DNA from 2 places in the Pseudomonas sp. GW822-FHT06D10 genome. Region 1 is predicted to be linked to the other one. Evidence: riboswitches for the same ligand, from Rfam matches in the RefSeq annotation. Region 1 holds a riboswitch; the other holds the start of a gene.
What was found. Region 1 has a riboswitch for manganese ahead of AC1RL5_RS25400 (TMEM165/GDT1 family protein). Riboswitches for the same ligand answer to the same signal wherever they lie in the genome.

Region 1 (4,408 bases):
CCCGGAGAACAGGGCGTACAGCACCAGGGCTGCAACCACGCTGAGAACGATGGCGCCGGCCAGGGCGGCGACGGAAAACTGGATCGACTTGAACTTCATAGAGGCTCCGGGCGCAGGAATTTAGGTCTGCCGAGCTGTATCGGCCGCTGCAGCGCTGGCCATTAGCCTTACACGGAAAAATGACTGTTTCAGGGAGCTTGATGTCGTTCTTGGCGAGCTGTGGGGGTAACCCGGGCGGGATTTGCGGGAGGAATGAATTTTCTCCTGCAAGGCAAATATGTATCTGAAATGCGACCGATTGCTGTTTTTACATCTGGCGCGGATACATTTCCGCCCTTAGGATACGCGCCACGTTTTCAGGGAGGTTTCATGATGAAGAAGTCATTGGTCGTATGTGCATTGAGTGCCGCAGTGCTGCTCAGCGGTTGTGAAACGGTCAATACCACCAGCGGTGGCGTGGTCGGTGTGGATCGCAAGCAATCCATGTTCAGCATGGTTTCCAGCGCTGAAGTGAACCAGTCCTATGCCCAGTCCTATCAGCAGACTCTGGGTGAAGCAAGCAGCCAGGGCGTACTGGACAAGACCAGCGCCAACGCCAAGCGCCTGCAGGTCATTGCCAACCGCCTGATTGCCCAGGCGCCGACTTTCCGCCCCGACTGCGCGCAGTGGAAATGGGAAGTCAACCTGATCAAGAGCGACGAGCTCAACGCCAACTGCGGTCCTGGCGGCAAGATCATTTTCTACTCCGGGCTGATCGAGAAGCTCAAACTCACCGACGATGAAATCGCCGCGGTCATGGGCCATGAAATTGCCCACGCCCTGCGCGAGCACGGTCGCGAAGCCATGTCCAAGCAGTACGCGGTCGGTGCCGGCAAGCAGATCGCCACCTTGTTCGGCGTTCCGCAGGAAACCGTAGCCCTGGGTGACAACGGGGTGAACCTGCTGATGACCCTGCCCAACAGCCGCGAGAATGAAAACGAAGCGGACCTGATCGGCCTGGAACTGGCCGCCCGTGCCGGTTACAACCCGAATGCGGCCATCAGCCTGTGGAACAAGATGGGCCAGGCTGCCGGTGGCTCCGCGCCGCCCGAGTTCATGAGCACTCACCCGGCTTCCACCAGCCGTATCGCTTCCTTGCAGGCGGCGATTCCCAAGGTGATGCCGCTGTATCAGGCCGCCAAGAAGTCCTGATCCCTTCGCGTCATTGTCGATGACGCTGTCGCCGACAAGCCGGCTCCTACGGGTTGCGTAGGGCCAGCTTGCCGGCGATTTCTTTTATACCCAGCCGCTGATCTGCATGGCCTTGTACACCGCCACCACGGCGAGGATGAAGAAGGCCGACGCCGCCAGGCGACGGATCAGGGTCAGGGGCAGCTTGTCTGCGGCGAAGTTGCCTGCCAGGACCACCGGTACGTTGGCAATCAGCATGCCCAGGGTGGTACCGATGATCACCAGCCACAGGTCCGGGTACTGCGCCGCCAGCATGACGGTGGCGACCTGGGTCTTGTCACCGATTTCTGCCAGGAAGAAGGCGATCAGGGTGGTCAGGAAAGGGCCGAACTTGCGTGCGGTATTGGCTTCGTCGTCGTCCATCTTGTCCGGTACCAGGGTCCACAGCGCGGTGGCGGTGAAGCTGGCGGCGAGGATCCAGTGCAGGGTCGAGTCCGAGAAGAAGCTGCCGAACCAGGCGCCTACCGCACCGGCCGCCGCATGGTTGGCCAGGGTCGCGGCAACGATGCCGGCGATGATCGGCCAGGGTTTGCGAAAACGTGCGGCGAGAATCAGGGCAAGCAGTTGCGTCTTGTCGCCGATTTCGGCCAAGGCAACGATTGCGGTGGGAACGAGCAGGGAGTCCAGCATCATCAGGGTTTTCCTAAGGGGCGGGTCGACACGGCTATGACACGTACAGCCTTCCCGCCCCGGGTAAGGTGTGCGTGTCATAGGTCTTGTCAAACCCTGCGGTCCGTCTGTGCGGACTCTTGGGTCGCATGCGCCATGGTCTGTTGACCAAGTATGTTGACGCATGCCGGACGAGCGTGGCGCTCGTGGGAGACTACTCCCCTAGGACGGAGCGGATTCTGCCTAGGCAAAACCCTTTCGGCAAGCCTTGTTTGCGAAAAAGGATTTCAGCCGCGCTTGGCCCGATAAATGCGAAAGCCCTGGCCTTCGGCCTTGATCGCACAGGGCCCCAGGTGCTCTTCGATCAGCGGCTGGTAGCGCAGGAAGCTGTTGGCAACTACTCGCAGTTCTCCACCTTTTTGCAGATGTTTGGCTGCTTTTCGCAGCAGGTTTTCCGTTGCCTGGTAGTCGGTATGGACCCCGGTGTGGAAGGGCGGATTGGTCAGGATGCCGTTCAGCCCCATGGGCGCGGCGTCGATTCCGTCACCGGTCAGCACCTCGGCTTCCAGGCCGTTGGCCGCCAGGGTCAGGCGGCTGCTGGCGGCGGCGAAGGCGTCCACATCCAGCAGGGTCACGCGGCTGTCCGGGTAGCGGCGTTTCACGGTGGCCCCTAGCACTCCGGCACCGCAGCCGAAGTCCAGCAGGTGGCCGGCGGGCAGGTGGTCCAGGTGCTCCAGCAGCAGCGCGGTGCCGCGATCCAGCCGGCCATGGCTGAACACCCCCGGCAGGCTGATGACTTTCAGCGGGCCTTCGGCCAGCGGCAGTTCGTACTCCTGGGCCAGGCTCTGCAGGGTGAGCGGTTCGGGAGCATTGGCCACCGTGACCTGCCACAGCTGGCAGTGCCGGGCGCTATCGAGCTTGCGCGGCTTGCCGAAGGGGTTGAGTTGCTTGGCCGCACTCTCCACGCCGCTGCGCTTCTCGCCCACCAGGTACAGTTCACGCCCGGCCAGGCGCGAGGCCAGGGCGTTGAGCAGGTAGTCGGTCAGGTCCTTGGATTTGGGCAGGAACAGCACGGCGCTGTCGAAGGATTGGGCCGGTGCGTCTACGCCAAAGTGACTGCGGCCGGGAAAGCGCGCCTCCAGGGCTGCCTGGTCGCCGGCGTGCCAGCTCCAGCCCCGGGCATTGGGCAGGCGGCCCAGCAGATCGTCGGCGGCCAGGCCGGCCAGCAGCAGTGAGCCTTGAAACAATTCAGCCTGACGCAACAGTACTTCACTGCGTGTGTCCATGATCCGCCCCCGAAAAAAGTGGCGAAGTTTATCAACTCACGACCCGCAGCGGGGCGCCGCTGAAGAAGGCGTGGGCGTTTTGCGTCAATTGACCGACGATTCGCTGGCGGGCCTCGCGGCTGCCCCAGGCGTTGTGTGGAGTGACGATCAGGCGCGGAATGTCGCCGGCCAGCAGGGGGGTGCCAGCCACCGGGGGTTCGACGCTGAGCACATCGGTGGCCGCACCACCCAGGTGACCATTGCGCAATGCATCGGCCAGGGCCTGTTCATCGATCAGCCCGCCGCGGGCGGTGTTGACCACCAGGGCTCCGGGCTTGAGCAGGGCCAGCTCCGGGGCACCGATAAAGTGGCGGGTGTGCTCGTTGAGGGGGCAGTGCAGGGTCAGGGCGTCCACTTGCGGCAGCAGTTCCTTCAGCGGCAGGCGGTCCGGGCGGGTCGGGCGGCCTGGAATCTGCCCCAGCAGCACACGCATGCCAAAGGCTTCGGCCAGGCGGGCCACCGCGCTGCCCAGTTCGCCATTGCCCAGCAGGCCCAGGGTCTTGCCCGCCAGTTCGATGATCGGGTAGTCCAGCAGGCAGAACTGACTGGCCTGTTGCCAGCGCCCGGCGGCCACGGCCTGTTGGTAATCGGCGACCCGGGTGGCCAGGTTGAGCAGCAGCATCAGGGTGTGCTGGGCCACCGAGGGAGTGCCGTAGCCCTGGCAGTTGCTGACGGTGATCCCCTGCTTGCGGGCTGCGGCCAGGTCGACATTGTTGGTGCCGGTGGCGGCCACCAGGATCAGTTGCAGGTCGGGGCAGGCGGCCAGGGTTTCGGCTGTCAGTGCCACCTTGTTGCTGATGGCCACCTGGGCGCCCTGCAGGCGTTCGGTGACCTGTTCCGGCGCTGTGTGGGCATGTACTTGCAGAGAGCTGAAACTGTCATGCAGCGCACCCAGGTCCAGGTCACCGAGGTCCAGTGAGCTGTGATCGAGGAAGACGGCGCGGCGATTGTTAGTCATGAACTGTACCTTTTGCACGAGGGTTCTAAGGCGTAATCTGCCGAGCCTAACAGATGAAATAATTAGACATACACAGGAGCCTGCATGTACTTCACCGAGTTCTTGACCGTTGCCCTCATCCATCTTCTGGCAGTGGCCAGCCCCGGCCCGGACTTCGCCGTGGTGGTGCGTGAAAGCGTGACCCACGGCCGTCGAGCCGGCACCTGGACCGCGCTGGGCGTGGGCTGCGCAATCTTCCTGCACGTGGGTTACTCGCTGCTGGGGATCGGCCTGATCGTTTCCCAGT
Region 2 (4,408 bases), on a different contig from region 1:
GCGCTCCACCGCTGCCCCGAGCAGGGCATAACCGAGGTTGGAGTAGGCGGTCTGGGTTCCCGGAGCGTTGCTCAGCCACAGCCCGCTGAGCTTTCCCGGCAGTTCGTCGAGGGCGTTGGGGGTGCGTGCGTCGCGCAGGTATTCGCTGGGAATGCCGCCCTGGTGGCTGAGCAGGCGGCGCAGAGTCACGGCCCGGTCGGCGGCGTTCTGGTCCTCGTGAAAGCGCGAGCGGACGTAGAACTCCCTGAGGGTGTCCTGCAGCGGCGCGTCCAGTTGCAGGCGCCCTTGTTCCACCAGTTGCATTACCGCCGTGGCAGTCAGCAATTGCGACAGGGCACCGGCGCGAAACGCGGTGTTTTCGGTCACTTGCAGGCCCCGGGCCTGGTCGGCGAAGCCAAAGCCCCGGGCCCAGATCAGTTGCTGGCCGTCCACCAGGGCGATGGACAGCCCGGGCACCTGATGTTCGGCCATCTGTTGCGGGATGTACTGCTTCAGGTAGCCGATGATGCTGGCGTAATCGCCGGGCGCGATGGGCGGCGGCGCCGGAGGCTGGCCGTTGCAGCCGAGGTTGCTCAAGAGCAGGCCCACCAGCGGCAGGCCGAGAAGTTTGCGGGACATGCAGCACCCGAGGGCCAATTGGATCAGCGGATGCTAGGGAAGGGGGGCGTGGCAGTCTTTGACAGCTTTGTCGGGAAACTGTCAAAGACTGTTAAGCCCCGGTTGCGCTCAGGCCTCCAGCCCCAGGCGCTGGTGCCACTGGGCAATCGATTCCTCGGGGTATTCGGCGAACTGCAGGTCGTGCGCCCCGGCATCGACCTCGACCCAGGGCGCCCTGGAGTCGAGCATCAGGTGGGTGTGCTGCGGCGGCACCGGCAACGGGGTGTCGATGGCCGAGGCAAAAGGGTGGATCAGCTCCGGCCATTGCGGGCTGAACAGCCACAGCCCGGAGCCGCAGCGCCCGCAGAAGTGCCGTTCGGCGCTGCTGCTGTGGGCCCGGGCGGCACCGGCGGGCTTGAGCCGGGCATGGTAGATGACGATGTGCTTGCGCCCGCGTACCTTGAGGCTGGCCGCATCGCCCCCCAGGTTGATGGCGTAGCCGCCACCGCCCTGGGTCTTGCGGCAGATCGAGCAGTAGCAGCGCTGGTAGGGATAGGGATGGCGGCTGGACAGGCTGAAGTGCACGGCGCCGCAATGGCAGGAGCCCTGGAGTTGCATGGGGTACCTCCACGAATCAACGGGTGGATTGCACAGGCTAGCCGCTGTGCGAGCAGCTGTCGTGACGCGGTGCTGATGAAATTTTCACATGTGGCCGGCTAAGCTGCGCGCCTCTTTGGGGAGTAACCTGCCACCGCGCCCTGCGGTGGCGCCCGTATCAACATTCTCGGCAACCTGCCGTGGTACGGGCACCGTTTCGGTTGGTGAGACCATCGACATACCTGCGCTGAAGTCGGGCGCGTGGGCATGTCGTGGACTCAAGCCCGACCGGAAGACTCAACGTGAACCCAGCCTCGATCATCTTTCTCGCCTTCGCCATGTCCACCGATGCCTTCGCCGCCGCGGTGGGCAAGGGTTCGGCCATGCTCAAGCCGCGCCTGCTGGAAGCTTTGCGCATCGGCCTGATCTTCGGCGTCATTGAAGCCATCACCCCGGTGGTGGGCTGGTTCATCGGCCAGGCCGCGACTCAATGGGTGGCCAACTGGGACCACTGGATCGCCTTCAGCCTGCTGCTGTTGCTGGGCCTGCACATGATCTACAACGGCACCCGCCAGCAGGCCGAGGCCGAGGAGGAAAAACCGCGCCAGCACGGCTTCTGGCTGCTGGCGGTGACCGGCCTGGCCACCAGCATCGATGCCCTGGCGGTGGGGGTGGGGCTAGCGTTCGTCAACGTCAACATCTGGGTCGCGGCCAGCGCCATCGGCCTGGCCACCATGACCATGGTCACCCTGGGAGTGATGCTGGGCCGCGCCATTGGCACGGTGATGGGCCAGCGCGCCGAAGTGCTGGGCGGGGTGGTGCTGATCATCGTCGGCTCGGGAATTCTCTACGAGCACCTGTCGGCTGTGGCTTGACTTCAGTATCGGCGGCGGGGCGGTTCTGCGGGCAATGCGGCCGCGCCTCGGGCCGAGGCGCGGAGCGCTCTGGCGTTACAGCGCCAGGCTGTGGATCACCTGGGTGGCGTCATCGGGGTCGATGGCGCTGCGCATGCCCAGCTGTTTTGCCAGGCGGCGCATGCTGTAGTTGGCGGCGGAATCCACCGAGTACATCTGCTGGAAACCGTTGTTGCGGGCTTCGTCGATCAGGTGCTGCATCAATAGCGCGCCGAGGCCCTTGCCTTGCCACTCATCGGCGATGGTCACGGCGAACTCGCAATGCGAGGGCTGCTCGTCGACCTGGGCGTAGCGGCTGATCCCCACTTCCCGCAGTTCGCCGTTGTCGTGGACCAGGGCCACATAAGCCACCCGCTGCGGCGTGCCGACATCCATCAGTTGATTGAGCAGTTGCTCGCCCACTTCCTTGATCTCACCGAGAAAGCGCTGGTGCCGCGTGGCCGGGGAGAGGTTTTCGATAAAGGCCTTTTCCCGCTCTCGGTCCTGGGGCCGCAGCGGGCGGATCAGCACATGGCTGCCATCGTTCAGGGCGTCGATCCAGTATTGGCCTTGCTGCGCCGGGAACGGCGGGTGGGCGAGGGTATCGAGAGCGGTGCTGGGCATGGTCAAGTCTCCGCGGAGCCAAAGGGCGGGCTGCGCACACAGCCCTGATTGGCTTCAGGTTTACTCCGCTGGCGAGGCGGGCACTTGATCGGCATCAATGTCTCTGCTTGCGCTGCCGGCCAGGGCGATCACCGGTCACGACCCGTTCAAGCCGCCACCGCTGCTGGCGTACAGGCATTTGGCTATTAATGCTAGCGCCTAATGTTCTTTTTCCTGGCGCGTTGCCGTGAGAGCGCTGATCTACGCTCTCGAACAGCCAAGGGAGGAGTCAGGATATGGAGCATCAACAAGACAAGAATCGTTTGCAGCGGCAGGTTTCCTACATTGCTATCAGTGTTGGTCTGGCGCTTCTGGGCGGCGTTTCGAACGCCGCCCCGGTGTCGATAACCGTATCGCCCGAGGTACCCGCCGATATACCCGGGGGGGCATCCCAGGCAACGTTGGCACAGGCTGCGGCCTTCGCCTGGCAGGAGTTCATCGCTCTCAATTGGCCGGCCCTGGGCGGGCAGCGCGATGTGCCCGATATCCGCCAGCCTTTCGGCAGCCAGGGCGTGCCTCTGGTGTGGCATACGTACCGAAGCAAGGTTGAGATCTTTCCGGGCAAGGGCAGTGCCAACGTCGGCCCCCCGGGCTACAAGCCTGATGGCGCTCCCAGTTATGGTTATGGCACTGCGCCAACCTATGACTACAGTTTTACCGTGCCTGCCTGCTCTGGCCAGATCGCACCCAAACTGCCGGCCTGGATCAACCTCGACGAAAGCACCCAGATCGGCCTCGACCAGATGTATGCCGGTGTTGTTCCGGCGACTCCCACCGGAGGCAATTCCAACCCCCAGCTGGTGCGCTTCCTGGCCAAGGCCAATCAGGTGCAATACACCTACGTCGCCGCCAACCAGTTCTGGTACGCCAACCCCGCGCTGGCACAAGCCGCGCGGAACTTCTTCAACGCGGTCAAGCAGACACCTCCGACTTTCCCCAGCGCGCCGCGGGTCAACTTTCCCAACGGCACCATTGAGGTCAAGTCCGCCTGGCGCCAGCTGGGTCCCGGCGAGGACCCCTCGCGATTCCACAGGCAGACGGTGCGCTTCTATGAGCAACCACCGGGCAAGGGCACCTGCTATTTCGAGGCGCAATGGGCGATGGTGGCGTTGCACATCATCCAGAAGACCCCCACGGCCCCGAGTTTTATCTACGCGACCTTCGAACAGGCCGACAACATCCTGCTGCCCAGTGGCAAGCCGCTTGAGGATGAGAACGGCCGCATCATCAATCCAGCGCCGGGCCCTATGCCCACCAATCCCGGGCTGAGTTACCAGGACGACCCCAACAACCCTCAAGTCAAGGCCCTGGGGGCCTTCTGCAAGCCCGGCAAGCAACTGTATCTGCGCGAGATTGCCAAAGGCGGTACTCCGGCGGGCGGCCCGATCTGCATCAACCAGCGCTATGAGCCGATTGCGGCTGACGTGATTCAGGTCAATCAGGCGGCGCATCAGGCTATCCAGAGCTATAGCCAGGCCAAGAATGTCAAGAATTCGCCCTGGCAGTACTACAAGCTGGTCTCGGTCCAGGCCCAGCCGTTCGACACCACGCAGCTATCGAAAACCGATCCCAGCCACTCTGCCGCGGTGTACTACCAGGCCAATATCATGGTTGAAACGGACTATACCCTGCAGCAATTCAGGGGCCGGATTGCTGCT

Region 2: it holds a riboswitch for manganese, as region 1 does, so the genes downstream of both, mntP (manganese efflux pump MntP) here and AC1RL5_RS25400 (TMEM165/GDT1 family protein) in region 1, are expected to answer to the same signal.

Annotation. Positions count from the first base shown of each region.
Region 1 is NZ_JBXALN010000008.1:210,803-215,210, reverse strand. Features, by position in the region: gene AC1RL5_RS25405 (M48 family metallopeptidase) at 373-1,191, shown strand; gene AC1RL5_RS25400 (TMEM165/GDT1 family protein) at 1,276-1,860, opposite strand; yybP-ykoY riboswitch at 1,952-2,075, opposite strand; gene AC1RL5_RS25395 (methyltransferase) at 2,127-3,125, opposite strand; gene AC1RL5_RS25390 (2-hydroxyacid dehydrogenase) at 3,157-4,122, opposite strand; gene AC1RL5_RS25385 (LysE family translocator) at 4,207-4,408, shown strand, end outside.
Region 2 is NZ_JBXALN010000004.1:83,542-87,949, reverse strand. Features, by position in the region: gene AC1RL5_RS14120 (serine hydrolase domain-containing protein) at 1-618, opposite strand, end outside; gene AC1RL5_RS14115 (GFA family protein) at 727-1,215, opposite strand; yybP-ykoY riboswitch at 1,326-1,486, shown strand; gene mntP (manganese efflux pump MntP) at 1,497-2,069, shown strand; gene AC1RL5_RS14105 (GNAT family N-acetyltransferase) at 2,145-2,711, opposite strand; gene AC1RL5_RS14100 (hypothetical protein) at 2,987-4,408, shown strand, end outside.